Linked DNA regions of Priestia megaterium. Each later gene encodes a partner of the first gene's protein in a complex. Links are inferred from orthologs where the notes say so. Each region holds a gene or a part of one and is shown in the gene's direction. Other genes may lie near its edges. The genes, in order: dnaB and dnaG.

Region 1 (3,167 bases):
TTACGTTCTCAAGGCGCAGACACGGTTCTTGTTCAAAAGTTTTTAAAAGAAGATATCACGCAATATGTACAGCGAGCACGCTTTATTGAACATGCAGAGATTTATACAGCAGGTATTGCTATTTCACGAGCTGAACCAAACAAAATGTATGATCAAGTGTTAATTGCGCAAGCTGCAGATACGCTGCTTTCAATCAGCGGAGTGGTTGCTTCGTTTGTTATTTCTAAGCGACGGGATAATCTAATTGGCATTAGTGCTAGATCGCTTGGAGATATCAATGTACAAGTTATTATGGAAAGCCTCCAAGGCGGAGGCCACTTAACGAATGCTGCTACTCAGCTTCAAGACATTAGTTTGGATGAAGCTGAAGAACGGCTTAAACAAGCAATTGATGAGTACTTAGATGGAGGTAAAAAATCATGAAAGTAATTTTCTTAAAAGATGTAAAAGGAAAAGGCAAAAAAGGTGAAGTGAAAAATGTTTCAGACGGTTATGCACATAACTTCTTATTAAAAAATGGTTATGCTGTTGAAGCTACAGGCGGTAATGTGAAAGTATTAGAAGCACAAAAAAATAGAGAGCAAAAAGATGCAGCTGCAGAACTTCAAGCGAACAAAGAGTTAAAAGCAACTCTTGAAGAACTGACAGTTGAATTAACAGCAAAATCTGGTGAAGGTGGCCGTTTATTCGGTTCTATCACAAGCAAACAAATTGCTGAAGAATTAAAGAAAAAGCACAAAATTAAAGTAGATAAGCGTAAAATTGAATTAAATGATGCAATTCGCGCATTAGGCTACACAAATGTACCGGTTAAATTACATCCGGAAGTAACGGCTACTGTAAAGGTACACGTGACTGAACAAAAATAAACGTAAGATTGAGAAATAAGTAAATAATATAAAGGGTTGGCGCGGACTTGTATTTGTTCGCGCCAACATTTATGATGAAAGAAAATACTGAAAGAATATAAGAGGGGCATAGAAATATGAGTGATCTTTTTGCTGATCGTCTTCCGCCTCAGAATATTGAAGCAGAGCAAGCGCTATTAGGGGCCATTTTCTTAGAGCCTTCTTCTTTAACCTTAGCATCTGAACTGCTAATACCTGAAGATTTTTACCGGGCATCGCACCAGAAAATCTTTACATGCATGCTGAAACTTTCTGACCAAGGTGAACCGGTTGATTTGGTAACGGTAACGTCTGAATTAGCTGACCAAAAAATCTTAGAAGAAGTTGGCGGCGTATCGTATTTAAGTGATTTAGCTAACTCTGTTCCAACGGCTGCAAACGTAGAGTATTACGGTAAAATCGTAGAAGAAAAGTCGATTTTACGCCGTTTAATTCGTACTGCAACGCATATTGCTTCAGAAGGATATGCAAGGGAAGACGAAGTAGAAGTTTTATTAAATGAAGCGGAAAAAAACATTTTAGAAGTAGCACAGCGTAAAAACAGCGGTGTGTTTCAAAATATCAAAGATGTACTTGTACAAACGTACGATGATATCGAAGTTCTTCATAATCGAAAAGGTGACATTACAGGTATCCCAACCGGGTTTAGTGATTTAGATAGAATGACAGCAGGGTTCCAGCGAAATGATTTAATCATTGTAGCGGCCCGACCATCGGTAGGTAAAACGGCTTTTGCCTTAAATATTGCGCAAAACGTTGCAACGAAAACGGATGAGAACGTAGCCATCTTCAGTTTAGAGATGGGTGCTCAGCAGCTTGTTATGAGGATGCTGTGTGCGGAAGGAAATATTGATGCACAAAGGCTGCGTACAGGTTCGCTTACAGCTGATGACTGGGGAAAGCTCACTATGGCAATGGGATCTTTGTCCAATGCAGGGATTTATATTGACGATACACCGGGTATCCGAGTAGGTGAAATTCGTTCTAAGTGTCGTCGCTTGAAACAAGAAGGCGGGCTTGGGATGATTTTAATTGACTACTTACAGCTTATTCAAGGAAATGGACGAAGCGGAGAAAACCGACAGCAGGAAGTATCTGAAATTTCTCGTGCGTTAAAAGCTTTAGCTCGTGAATTAGAAGTTCCTGTTATCGCCTTATCACAGCTTTCCCGTGGGGTAGAGCAGAGACAAGATAAGCGACCAATGATGTCTGATATCCGTGAATCAGGAAGTATTGAGCAGGATGCTGATATCGTAGCTTTCTTATATCGTGAAGACTATTATGAAAAAGATACAGAAAATCAAAATATTATCGAGATTATTATAGCCAAGCAGCGTAACGGTCCAGTTGGAACCGTACAGCTTGCTTTCGTAAAAGAGTACAATAAATTCGTTAATCTCGAGCGGCGCTTTGATGACGCAGGAGTGCCGCCTGGTGCATAAAACCTCTCAATATGAGAGGTTTTATTTTATTGTTATCGCATTCGTTCCGCAAAATACGATATATTTGTAATAACTTTTGTTAAATCGTTCGGATTTAATTGACTTTAGCGTGATAAATTGATACACTTATCCATGGTTAAATTATGTCGTAGTGAGCTGTTGCTTACTAAGCGGAGGTGCTTAAGATATGTCTTCAGTCGTTGTAGTAGGAACACAATGGGGAGATGAAGGAAAAGGGAAGATTACAGACTTCCTATCAGAAAATGCAGAAGTGATTGCACGTTACCAAGGTGGGAACAATGCAGGTCACACAATTAAGTTTAATGGTGAAACTTATAAGTTACATTTAATTCCTTCAGGTATTTTTTATAATGACAAAACGTGTGTAATTGGAAACGGTATGGTTGTCGATCCAAAAGCGCTTGTTCAAGAATTAAAATACTTACATGATCGCGGTGTAACAACAGAAAACTTACGTATTAGTAACCGAGCTCATGTGATTCTTCCATATCATTTAAAATTAGATGAAGTTGAAGAAGAACGTAAAGGTGAAAATAAGATTGGTACAACGAAAAAAGGTATTGGACCAGCTTATATGGATAAAGCAGCACGTGTTGGTATTCGAATTGCCGATTTACTAGACCGTGAAGTATTTGAAGCAAAATTAACACAAAACTTAGCTGAAAAGAATCGCCTTCTTGAAAAAATGTATGAAGTAGAAGGCTTTACATTAGAAGAAATTTTAGATGAGTACTATGAGTATGGTCAACAAGTTGCAAAATATGTTGTTGATACATCAGTAGTATTAAATGATGCG
Region 2 (3,215 bases), 710 kb from region 1 along the record:
CTCTGTGCGTGACATAAAGGAGATTGCTTTCTTATGTTTGTATGCTGTAAGCCTAAGAAAATATACCAAAGATGAATATGACAGAACTTTTAAAAACAAGTGACTTTTGTATAGAAAATATAGGTTGTTTATATTATAATAAAAAATTGTGATAAAAAAGAATAGTTTTAGGTTTAGACTTTGTTAAGAACGAATAAACTATTTATATAAAAGTCAAGTCAAAATCGAAAAAAGTATTCGACAAATGCCATCTACAGGAAATAACAAATTGTTAGAAGGAATCTCTGGAGGGATGTAGAATACAGAGTTATAGCAAAAGAAAAAGTAAAGTTTTTGTCGATGCTGATGCATGCCCTGTTAAAGCAGAAATCGTTGAACTTACACATACATATGACATCGAGCTTGTGTTTGTTGCTTCCTATGCTCACATGCAAACAAATCCTACACCAGGAAAATGGGTCTATGTGGATGCAGAAAAGGAAGCCGCAGATTTATATATTTTAAATCACGCAGTCAAGCAGGATATTGTCGTAACTCAAGATACTGGCTTAGCAAGCATGTTAGTAAGTCGAGGGGTTTACGCACTGTCTCCTCGTGGAAAGTACTATAATGACGACGAAATGAATACGGTGCTTTTCTTTCGCTATGTTTCTGCAAAAGAGCGACGGTCAGGGCGTCATACTAAAGGCCCAAAGGCATTTAGTGAAGAAGATCGCCAGCATTTCATTCAAGCTTTTGAAAAAATGTTGTCGAAACTTGCAGGAATTTAGCACTTAGTGAAGAATATTATATGAAATACGGAGCTGTTACTATGGCAAATCGAATTCCTGATGAAGTAATCGACCGTATTCGGCATTCAGTAGATATTGTCGACGTCATAAGCGATTATGTACAACTAAAAAAACAAGGGCGCAATTATTTTGGACTCTGTCCGTTTCATGGGGAAAGCACACCGTCTTTTTCAGTATCGCCTGATAAACAAATTTATCATTGCTTTGGATGCGGTGCAGGAGGGAATTCATTTTCATTCATAATGGAATTAGAAGGACTGTCCTTCACGGAAGCAGCTCAGCAGCTTGCTGAAAAAGGAGATATTCCTTTCGAACATGAGATACATCCTCATGAAGAAGATAATCAAAAGCCTAGCAATAAAATGATTGAAGCACACGAGCTTTTAAAGAAATTTTACCATCATTTATTGGTAAATACAAAAGAAGGCCAAGATGCTTATGATTATTTAATAAATCGAGGGTTTTCACGAGAAATTATCGATGAATTTGGGATAGGTTTTGCTTTAGATTCGTGGGAATTTGTAAGTAAGTTCTTAACAAAACGTGGGTTTAATCCGCAAGAGATGGAACATGCAGGTTTAATCATTAAACGCAACCAAGATGAAACGTACTTTGATCGTTTTCGTGATCGAATTATGTTTCCTATTGCTGACTTGCAAGGCAAAACAATTGCATTTTCAGGGCGCCTGCTAAAAGAGATAAAAGGGCAGCCTAAATATTTAAACAGTCCCGAAACTTCTATTTTTAACAAAAGTCGCACACTCTACAACTTTCACCGCGCTAAAAAACATATACGCAAAAATCAGCAGGTTATTTTATTTGAAGGATTTGCAGATGTTATTTCGGCTGTTAAAGCGGGGTGCCCAAACGCAATTGCAACAATGGGAACTGCCTTAACAGAAGAACAAGCCAAGATTATTCGCCGAAATGTAGAGTCCGTTATTATTTGCTATGATGCAGATTCTGCCGGAATTGAAGCAGCGCACAAAGCAACTGCTATCTTAACAAATGTGGGTTGTACCGTTAAGATTGCTGTGATGCCGGATGGTTATGACCCGGATGATTATATTAAAGAATACGGGGCAGAGAAGTTTCAAAATGATGTTATTAATAGCAGCTTGACCTTTATGGCATTTCAAATGAGGTATCTCCGCCGAAAACGAAATCTACAAAATGAATCTGAACGTATGCAATACATTGAAGACATTTTGAAAGAAATAAGCCTCCTTACGAAAGCTGTAGAGCGAGATCATTATTTACGCCAATTGGCACAAGAGTTTTCCATTTCATTAGATGCGCTTAAAGAACAGCAGTATCAAGTATATCGAACTGAAAAAAAGAAAAAGGATAATGATTCTCCAAATCGAAATAATATAAATAGACAACCAGTCGTAAAGAGAAGCTTATTACCGGCTTATCAAAATGCAGAACGTTTTTTGATCGCTCATATGTTGAAAGATAAGGATGTAGCATTTAGAATTCAAGACCGACTTCAAGGTCAGTTCAATGTTGAGGAACATCGTGCGCTTGTTCTATATTTGTATGCTTATTACGAGGAAGGACACGAGCCTAATCCGAGCGGATTTATCGAACGGTTGCCCGAGTCTTCGTTGTCTAGTCTAGCTTCAGAATTGGCGATGATGTCAATCAATGATGAATTGTCGGAGCAAGCTTTGAATGATTATATCCAAACTATATTGATTTACCCACAAAGGGTAGCGATAGAAAAAAAAGAAGCAGAAAAGCAAGAAGCAGAGCGTCAAAAAGATTATTTAAAAGCTGCGACAATAGCAATGGAAATTTTACAGTTAAAAAAAACGTTAAAATAAACGATGTTGCGTATTAGTCCCACTTTTAGAAGGTTTTCCTTAAAATTTTGGAAGGAGGGGATCTGATGGCTGAAAAATCAGCTCAATCAAAACAACTTGATTCAGATTTAACAATTGAACAAGTAAAAGATCAATTGACCGAAATCGGAAAAAAACGTGGTGTGCTCACATACGAAGAAATTGCAGAGCGTATGGCGAACTTCGAAATTGAATCCGATCAAATGGATGAATATTATGAATACCTTGGAGAACAAGGTGTTGAAGTAATGAGTGAATCTGAAGCAAATGATGACGATGCCGATCCCGATATTCAAGAACTGTCAAAAGAAGAAGAGTTTGATTTAAATGATTTAAGTGTACCTCCTGGTGTGAAAATTAATGATCCAGTTCGTATGTACTTAAAAGAAATCGGACGCGTTGATTTATTGTCAGCAGAGGAAGAAATCAATTTAGCAAAACGTATTGAAGAAGGCGATGAAGAAGCGAAACGTCGTCTTGCTGAAGCAAACTTACGTCTTGTTGTAAGTATCGCTAAACGCTATGTCGGACGCGGTATGCTGTTTCTTGATTTAATTCAAGAAGGAAACATGGGTCT

Evidence for each region.
Region 2: the proteins of dnaB (region 1) and dnaG are in contact, whole or in part, in a crystal structure (PDB 2R6A), measured with the Geobacillus stearothermophilus proteins. The link is inferred for Priestia megaterium from one-to-one orthologs. Residues at the interface, in WP_033016901.1 of Geobacillus stearothermophilus: Ser13, Glu15, Ala16, Gln18, Glu91, Leu92, Asp94, Ala95, Val96, Pro97, Thr98, Ala99, Ala100, Asn101, Tyr104, Tyr105, Ile108; in WP_049624496.1 of Geobacillus stearothermophilus: Lys456, Leu457, Leu458, Pro459, Ala460, Asn463, Ala464, Leu467, Leu535, Leu536, Ile537, Ala538, Gln544, Glu545, Asp548, Tyr549, His552.

What each region holds. Positions count from the first base shown.
Region 1 is NZ_CP085442.1:5,134,263-5,137,429, reverse strand. The notes cover bases 334-3,167. They hold dnaB (replicative DNA helicase), read left to right. Parts: upstream 334-985; coding sequence 986-2,350; downstream 2,351-3,167. Other genes in these bases: LIS78_RS26660 (adenylosuccinate synthase), read left to right, coding at 2,538-3,167; rplI (50S ribosomal protein L9), read left to right, coding at 420-869; LIS78_RS26675 (DHH family phosphoesterase), read left to right, coding at 334-423. Also shown: more of LIS78_RS26675, read left to right, coding at 1-333. UniProt on the Escherichia coli protein: The main replicative DNA helicase, it participates in initiation and elongation during chromosome replication. Travels ahead of the DNA replisome, separating dsDNA into templates for DNA synthesis.
Region 2 is NZ_CP085442.1:4,428,599-4,431,813, reverse strand. The notes cover bases 334-3,215. They hold dnaG (DNA primase), read left to right. Parts: upstream 334-811; coding sequence 812-2,620; downstream 2,621-3,215. Other genes in these bases: rpoD (RNA polymerase sigma factor RpoD), read left to right, coding at 2,686-3,215; LIS78_RS23020 (YaiI/YqxD family protein), read left to right, coding at 334-770. Also shown: more of LIS78_RS23020, read left to right, coding at 300-333. UniProt on the Escherichia coli protein: RNA polymerase that catalyzes the synthesis of short RNA molecules used as primers for DNA polymerase during DNA replication.